DNA from 2 places in the Neobacillus phoenicis genome. Region 2 is predicted to be linked to the other one. Evidence: a T-box and tRNA genes for the amino acid it is inferred to sense, from the RefSeq annotation. Region 2 holds a T-box; the other holds one or more tRNA genes.
What was found. A T-box is a leader RNA that pairs with one kind of tRNA and senses whether it is charged. The one in region 2 lies ahead of AA0X95_RS10755 (glycine--tRNA ligase), so its partner is inferred to be a tRNA-Gly.

Region 1 (4,221 bases), 2.6 Mb from region 2:
ATCTGTCCCCCTTGGACTAATGCACCCGTAGGACAAGCATCTAGACACCTCGTACAAGTACCACACTGGTCCTCAATAGGTGTATCCGGTTCAAATGGTATACTTGTAATCATTTCCCCTAAATAGACATAAGATCCAAACTCTGGAGTAATTATGGCACAGTTCTTCCCACTCCATCCGATTCCAGCTCGCTCGGCAACGGCCCTGTCAGAAAGCTCGCCCGTATCGACCATTGATTTTAACCTTGCCTCTGGGACCTTTGTTAAAATAAACTCTTCAAGTTTCTTTAGTCTGTCACGTAAAACATGGTGATAATCGAGTCCCCAAGAAGCCCTGCTGAAGAATCCTCTTCGTTCACCCTTCTTTCCTGCTACACGTTCATTCATTTTTGATGGATAGGCAAGGGCAATCGCAATAATGGAACGTGGTTCCTCCATTAAAAGAGCAGGTGTCACGCGTTTCTCTATATCTGGCTCTTCAAAACCCGAATGATAGCCTAGTTCTTGTTGTCTAATTAATCTATTTTTCAATTCACTGAATACGTCTGCGGTTGTAAAACCGATCTTATCAATCCCAATTTCCTTGCTGTAAGCAATTAGGTCTTTTTTTAATTGTTTGACATCCAAATGGGTTCCTCCTTCCCCCAAAGTTTCTTTATATTAGTTGTGGTCCGATTGTTTAAATTATTGGTTGCACTTCTATTTATGATAAACTATTTTAAATGAAATTTGGAGGTGGAATCGTTGGAAATTCAACTCTCACAAGAAATAAAGAAACAAATTCCTGACTTTAAACTAGGTGTTATCCAATATAAAAATATAATGGTCGGAGATTCACCTCAAATGTTAAGAGGCAGGCTCCAGCTATTCCAGGAGTCTATTTATTTTGATTTAGAAAATACACCTGTTACAGAGCTACCTGGGGTTAAGGAATGGAGGACGCTTTTTAAAAAGAATGGTAAGGACCCGAACCGATACCGGCCATCTGTCGAAGCTTTATACAGAAGGATACAGAAACAGAATTATCTTTCGTCTGTACAAAGTGCAATCGATATTAATAATTTTTTCTCTCTACAATACCAAGTACCTATCGGTATTTACGACCAAGAATGTTTGAATGGTCCCGTTAGTATTCGCTTTGGGGACGAAGAAGAGGAATACGTGGGCTTAAATGGGCGTTTAAATTCTTTGGCGCATCTTATTGTATCAGCCGATGAGAACGGCCCATTTGGAAGTCCTTTTGTGGATTCTGATAGAGCCCCTGTTTCGGTAGAAACAAAACATGCTCTTCAACTTATCTATTTAAGACCATCCACTGATCATCATAACGCAGAGAAGCTAACAGAATCTTTAATGAATATGTTTGTTCAACTACATGGCGGGGAAGCATCCTACCACATTCTTACATGATGCCAGTCAGGCATCTTTTTTTCTGTAAAAAGAAAAAAACGCAATGCATCGTTCTCTTTGTAACGATACACTGCGTTAGTTAATATGTATGGAGCGGGTGATGGGAATCGAACCCACTACATCAGCTTGGAAGGCTGAGGTTTTACCAGTAAACTACACCCGCATATATTTTGTGACAACTTATTGTACGAATTGAACGAGTTGACCCTTACAATAATACACACTTTTTTTGGACTCGTCAAGAGGATAACGCAAATTTTGTCGAATAACATCAAAAAACATATGACTGATTTATTCCCATTTTAAATGACATCATTAAAAAAATTTGCTACTCTATATTAAAATCTTTAACTACTATTCTAGTGAGGTGAGCTTTATTCGAAGGAAACCGATCATTCTCTCTACAATCTTATTCATAGCTATAGTGATTGGTTCCGCTGTTACGATTTATTTCAAGTCTTACCAAGCTGCCTCAAATGAATTGCCTGTTCAGCAGCTAGTACAAGCGAATGTAAACGAAGCGGATATTGGGGAATACATTAAAATTAATCATAATTATTGGAATGAAGAGTTATGCTGGGGAAGAAGTAAAGATTTTAATTTTTCTCTTTTTCATAACAAATATAAAGACTACATAGAGAACTTGAATAAAATGATTGAATCGGTTGTTGATCCAGATTTAAAATCGGATTTTATGGTAACTCATGATTTATTGGAACAGGCAGATGAAACAAAGGATGTTTCTTATTTGATTGATGTACATCGGATGTTTCATGATTTAGATGTTAAATATAACAAATACGCAACAAGTGATTATTTCGGCGTAACCAAATATGGAGAAAACAATTAACGGGCAATGCTCGTTTTTTATTTTATATGGTTACTTTATTCTTGCTTGTGGGCAATTTTGTACTACTACCTGTTGAAGGGCTTTGGCGTGTTTACGTAACGTTTTCCCTGTTTGTTACTGATATTGGTAACGTTGATCGTTTCTACGTTACCATTTTCTTTATCAATCATTGGGGGCACGTAGACAGTCAAGTCCATTTAATTGTGTAAAAGTGTCTACAATGGTTTCTACTAATAAAAAAATTAAGTAAGGTGAATTACATTTTGAGTTTACATTGTGAGGCTGGCATAATTTCCTAGAGGTGGAAGGCAAGCAAGGTGTTTTTGTTTCTCCATCAGGCAGTTCGGCTCGTAGAACCCTTCTATGCGACCGTAACCCTTCTCTATCAAGCAATTTGGGCTCATAGAACCCTTCTATGCGACCGTAATCCTTCTCCATCAAGCAATTCGGGCTCATAGTGCCTGTCTATGCGACCGTAACCCCTTCTCTTTCATGCTATTCGGTTTCATAGAGCCGCCTATGCGACCGTAACCCTTCTCCATCAGGCATTTCGGGCTCATAGAACCCTTCTATGCGACCGTAACCCCTCCTCTTTCATGCAATTCGGGTTCATAGAGCCTGCCTATGCGACCGTAACCCTTCTCCATCAGGCAATTCGGGTTCATAGTGCCTGTCTATGCGACCGTAACCCTTCTCCATCAGGCAATTTGGGCTCATAGAACAGTCAAGTCCATTTAATTGTGTAAAAGTGTCAACAATGATTCCGATCAATAAAAAAATTAGTAAGGTGAACTATATTATTTCGAATTTACATTGAGAGGCGGGCATGATAGCCTAGGAGGGCAAGCCAGGTGTTGTTAAACTCCTGGCTTCCTGGCGTTACATCATGCCCGCTGGAGGCTCGATGTCAATTCGAAATTAGGCTTTTCCACTCCACTTGAGTAGAGAGTTATTTTTCATTTGTTTTCTTGAGGTAAGGAACATTATTTTTGTTCCAATCTTTTTCAATATCCATTAATACGGATCCAATTATTCGGATAGCGGAAAAATCATTTGTAAAAATACGTATGACTTTTTCTCTTCTCCGTACTTCTTGGTTTAAGCGCTCTAGCATATTCGTTGTGCGTAAGTGCTTATGATACTGGACCGGCTGTGAATGAAATTGGATTGCATCTTCAAAGCCATTTTCTAATGTTTCAATTACTTTTGCGAATCCCTTGGTATCTTGATACTTCTCTACAAAGCGATTTTTCAAGTCTCTTACCACACTTAAATCTGAGTTTTGAAAGAGGTCTTTTAATTCCTGACGAGCCTCAGCAGTACCTTTTTTCGGCATAGTATCCATGATATTTCTTAAAAAATGAACACTACACCTCTGCCATGAAGTTCCTAAAAATGATTCTTTAATGGAGGTAACTAAGCCACCATGAGCATCAGAAATCACCATTTTAGGGGATTGAAGACCTCTGGACTTTAAGTATTCGAAGAAGGAAGTCCAGCTATCAGTGGATTCGGTGTGATTGACTTTGAGGCCAATGATCTCTCTATGACCGCTTTCACTAACTCCAACCGCAATATGAACACTTTTAGAAACTACTCTATCGTTCTCACGAACTTTAATGTACATAGCATCCACGTACACATATGGATAATAATGAACGTTAAGTGGACGGTTTCTCCAGTCGTTGATGATGGGGTCTACGGTCTTCATTAGATTGGAAACAAGTGATTTGGACACACTCTTCCCGCATAATTCCTCTACAATTTTTGTGATTTTACGTGTAGAAACACCATTTACAACCATTTCAATCATAGAAAGAATTAGAGCTTGATCGCAGCGTTTAAATTTTTCAAAGATAGAAGTAGAAAATTCACCGTCTCTGGTACGAGGAACTTTTAGTTTGAGAGAACCTACACCAGTAATGAGTTCACGCTCATAGTAACCATTTCGATAGCCCCTCC
Region 2 (4,221 bases):
TACTCCAATTTTTCTTGTAATAAATAAAATTGACCAAATTCATCCAGATAATTTATTGCCAATTATTCAGTCTTATCAAGAAAAGTATGCGTTCAAAGAAATTGTCCCAATATCGGCTCTTGAAGGAAATAATGTAGAGCGCCTTCTTGATCAAATAAAATCCTTCTTACCAGAGGGACCACAGTACTATCCTGCAGACCAAGTAACAGATCATCCGGAACGGTTTATCATAACAGAGCTCATTAGGGAAAAAGCACTTCATTTAACGAGAGAAGAAATCCCTCACTCTTTAGCCGTTGTATTAGACAAAATGGAGCGCAAAGAGGGCAAGGATATCATTCATGTTATGGCAACTGTAATTGTGGAGAGAGATTCACAAAAAGGTATTGTTATTGGAAAACAAGGAAGTATGTTAAAAGAAATTGGAAAGCGAGCCAGGGTAGATATTGAAAATCTTCTAGGTTCAAAGGTTTTCCTAGAGTTATGGGTAAAAGTTCAAAAAGATTGGCGTAACAAAATGTCCCAGCTTCGTGATTATGGCTTTAACGAGGACGAATATTGAGTCAGTAACCCTAACTAAAATATTACGATATAGATCAGATTATGCATGGACAACATTAACAATTTTTTCGTCTTATGATTTTTGCGCAGGCAGGCTATGATAAATGTAAGGTTTGGGATTGAATTAAAGCTAGTCTAAATATTGAAAGGTGGGGTTTTCGATGATGGATTTTACGTGGAAAGTATTCCTCCAAACAGGTAATATTGACACATATCTTCTCTTCAAAGAGCTTGAGAAGGAAAACCAAGAAATACCCGGAAATCTGAATGATGAGCTAGCACAAATCGATTTTCCCGTTTCATAAGTTTGTCTTCGTACTACTTTAGAAGGTGACATTTATGCTTCAAAAGTGTGAAGGCATCGTCATTAGAACAACTGATTATGGTGAAACCAATAAAATAATAACATTATTTACAAGGGAATGGGGGAAGGTAGGTGTTATGGCTCGAGGAGCAAAAAAGCCCAACAGCCGCCTTTCTTCCGTAACCCAGCTTTTTACACATGGTTATTTTTTGGTACAAAGAGGATCTGGATTAGGCAGTCTCCAGCAGGGGGAGATTGCTACTTCTTTAAGGTCAATTGGTGAAGATATATTCTTAACTGCATATGCGAGTTATATTGTTGAATTAACTGATAAATGCACCGAAGAAAAAAAACCAAACCCTTTTCATTTTGAATTGCTTTTACAAACATTGAACTACATGAACGAAGGTTATGAACCTGATATTCTGATGAATATCTATGAAATGAAAATGTTAAATGTCATGGGATTATATCCAGTCTTGAATCAATGTTCCGTTTGCGGCAGTACAGACGGACATTTTTCTTTTTCCATTCGGGAAGGCGGATTCATTTGCCATAGATGTTTAGAAAAAGATCCGTACCATTTTAAATTATCACCAGCTACCGTTAAATTATTAAGGCTATTTTATTATTTTGATCTTTCTAGACTAGGAAATATATCTGTAAAAGCAGAAACAAAGGCTGAACTAAAAAATGTGATTAACGCTTATTATGAAGAGTACTCAGGACTGCACTTAAAAACAAAGAAATTTCTTAACTCCATGGATCAATTTCGTAATCTTTTATGATAGCTATGTTGACAATAGCAGAAGTTTTGGTTAATATTTTGGATAATAAAATATTTGCATTGACGGAAAAGAGTAATTAGATTTCTCTCTATAAAAGCGAACCTAGGGTGGTGAGAGCTAGGGTATAGGGTACTAATGAAGGCGTTCCTGAGCAATTAAGTGTTGATAAAGCACATTTAAGGAGGCTGCTTTTACAAGCAGCAAATAGGGTGGAACCGCGGGTAACTCTCGTCCCTATGCTAATAAGCATAGAGGCGGGAGTTTTTTTATTGCTTGAAGGCTCCCCTGTTTTAAAGGCGCTAAGGCTAGATATTTTTTAGAGAAGGAGCAATAAAAATGAGTAATGTTACGATGGAGCAGATTGTTGCACATGCAAAGCACAGAGGATTTATTTTTCCAGGATCAGAAATTTATGGTGGTCTTGCAAACACTTGGGATTACGGTCCATTAGGCGTTGAATTTAAAAACAATATCAAACAGGCATGGTGGAAGAAGTTTGTTCAGGAGTCTCCTTACAATGTAGGCTTAGACGCGAGTATCCTGATGAATCCTAGAACATGGGAAGCGTCTGGACACATTGGGAACTTTAATGATCCAATGATTGATTGTAAAAACTGTAAAGCTCGTCACCGCGCTGATAAATTAATTGAAAATGCTCTTGATGAAAAAGGTATTGAAATGGTTGTTGATGGCTTACCGTTTGAGAAAATGGAAGAGCTTGTTAAAGAGCATAATATAGCATGTCCGGATTGTGGAAGTCATAATTTCACAGGCATCCGTCAGTTTAATCTTATGTTTAAAACCTTCCAAGGGGTTACTGAGTCAAGCACCAATGAAATTTTCCTAAGACCTGAAACAGCTCAAGGGATTTTTGTAAACTTTAAAAATGTGCAACGTACCATGAGAAAGAAATTACCATTTGGTATTGCTCAAATCGGTAAAAGCTTCCGTAACGAAATTACACCAGGTAATTTTACTTTCCGTACACGTGAGTTCGAACAAATGGAGCTTGAATTTTTCTGTAAACCAGGTGATGAGCTCACGTGGTTTGATTATTGGAAGAACTTCGCAGAGGGATGGTTAGATTCACTAGGACTTACAAAAGAAAATTTAAGATTGCGTGACCATTCTGAAGATGAACTTTCTCACTATAGTAATGCAACAACTGATTTTGAATATAAGTTTCCATTTGGCTGGGGTGAGCTTTGGGGCGTTGCTTCAAGAACAGATTATGATTTGAAACAGCATATGGAATTTTCGGGTGAGGATTTCCATTACCTTGATCCGGAAACGAATGAAAAGTATATTCCTTACTGTATCGAACCATCACTCGGTGCGGACCGCGTTACATTGGCATTTTTAATTGATGCATATGAAGAAGAAGAGCTTGAAGATGGTACTTCAAGAACAGTTATGCATTTTCATCCTGCACTAGCACCGTTTAAGGCAGCCATTCTTCCGTTATCCAAGAAGTTATCTGATGAGGCAAAGGAAGTTTTTGCTACATTATCTAAATACTTTACTGTTGATTATGACGAGGCTGGTTCTATCGGTAAACGCTACCGCCGCCATGATGAAATTGGGACACCGTTCTGTATTACCTATGATTTTGACTCAAAAGAAGATCAAATGGTAACAGTAAGAGACCGCGATACCATGGAGCAAACAAGAATCCCAATCGCGGACCTAGTCAGCTTCCTTCAGGAGAAAATGGTATTTTAAAATATGCAATAAATAAAGGTGTGGGAAACCACACCTTTTTGTCATTAAAGGGATGCTTCCGCCTTTAAGATAATTAGTATATAATATTTCTATTAAAGTATAACGTTATCATAGGAATAGGGTTCATTAGGAATCTATACTAAGGGTGGTGAGGACAATCGAACTGACAAAACGCCAGGAACATATTCTACAAATAGTAAAGGAAAATGGGCCGATAACAGGAGAGCATATCGCGGATCAATTAAGTTTGACCAGAGCAACCTTAAGACCTGATCTTGCCATACTAACGATGGCTGGTTTCCTTGATGCCAGACCACGTGTTGGATATTTTTATACGGGAAAATCAGGAGCCCAATTATTAACAGAAAACCTTCAAAAAATCTATGTGAAGGATTATCAATCCATTCCTGTTGTAGTGAATGAGAATGTTTCGGTCTACGACGCTATTTGTACAATGTTTCTTGAAGATGTGGGAACATTATTTGTAGTTGATCAAAGCACTCTTTTAGTAGGTGTTCTTTCAAGAAAGGACTTGCTAAGAGCGAGTATTGGGAAGCAGGAACTTACAAGTATACCTGTTAATATTATTATGACCAGGATGCCTAATATTACAATGTGTGAGCGGGAAGATTTACTGATTGATATTGCCAAGAAATTAATTGAAAAACAAATCGATGCACTTCCGGTGGTTAAAAGAACTGAAAAGGGTTTTGAAGTAATTGGCAGAATAACGAAAACGAATATAACTAAAGCTTTTGTTGCTTTAGGGGATGAATGACGTTAGATAATTTGAATAGAGGAGCTGTTGGGGGAGAATGAGTTTACCAATTATTTATGTAGTGTCTG

Region 1: it encodes a tRNA-Gly, which carries the amino acid that the T-box ahead of AA0X95_RS10755 (glycine--tRNA ligase) is inferred to sense. The anticodon was not compared.

The regions. Positions count from the first base shown of each region.
Region 1 covers NZ_CP154847.1:4,706,824-4,711,044, forward strand. Annotated here, with positions in the region: gene queG (tRNA epoxyqueuosine(34) reductase QueG) at 1-626, opposite strand, end outside; gene AA0X95_RS24075 (B3/4 domain-containing protein) at 744-1,409, shown strand; tRNA gene AA0X95_RS24080 (tRNA-Gly) at 1,499-1,572, opposite strand; gene AA0X95_RS24085 (hypothetical protein) at 1,777-2,259, shown strand; gene AA0X95_RS24090 (IS256 family transposase) at 3,209-4,221, opposite strand, start outside.
Region 2 covers NZ_CP154847.1:2,098,746-2,102,966, forward strand. Annotated here, with positions in the region: gene era (GTPase Era) at 1-562, shown strand, start outside; gene AA0X95_RS10745 (YqzL family protein) at 723-866, shown strand; gene recO (DNA repair protein RecO) at 901-1,653, shown strand; T-box leader at 1,704-1,892, shown strand; gene AA0X95_RS10755 (glycine--tRNA ligase) at 1,990-3,375, shown strand; gene AA0X95_RS10760 (helix-turn-helix transcriptional regulator) at 3,524-4,153, shown strand; gene AA0X95_RS10765 (pyruvate, water dikinase regulatory protein) at 4,191-4,221, shown strand, end outside.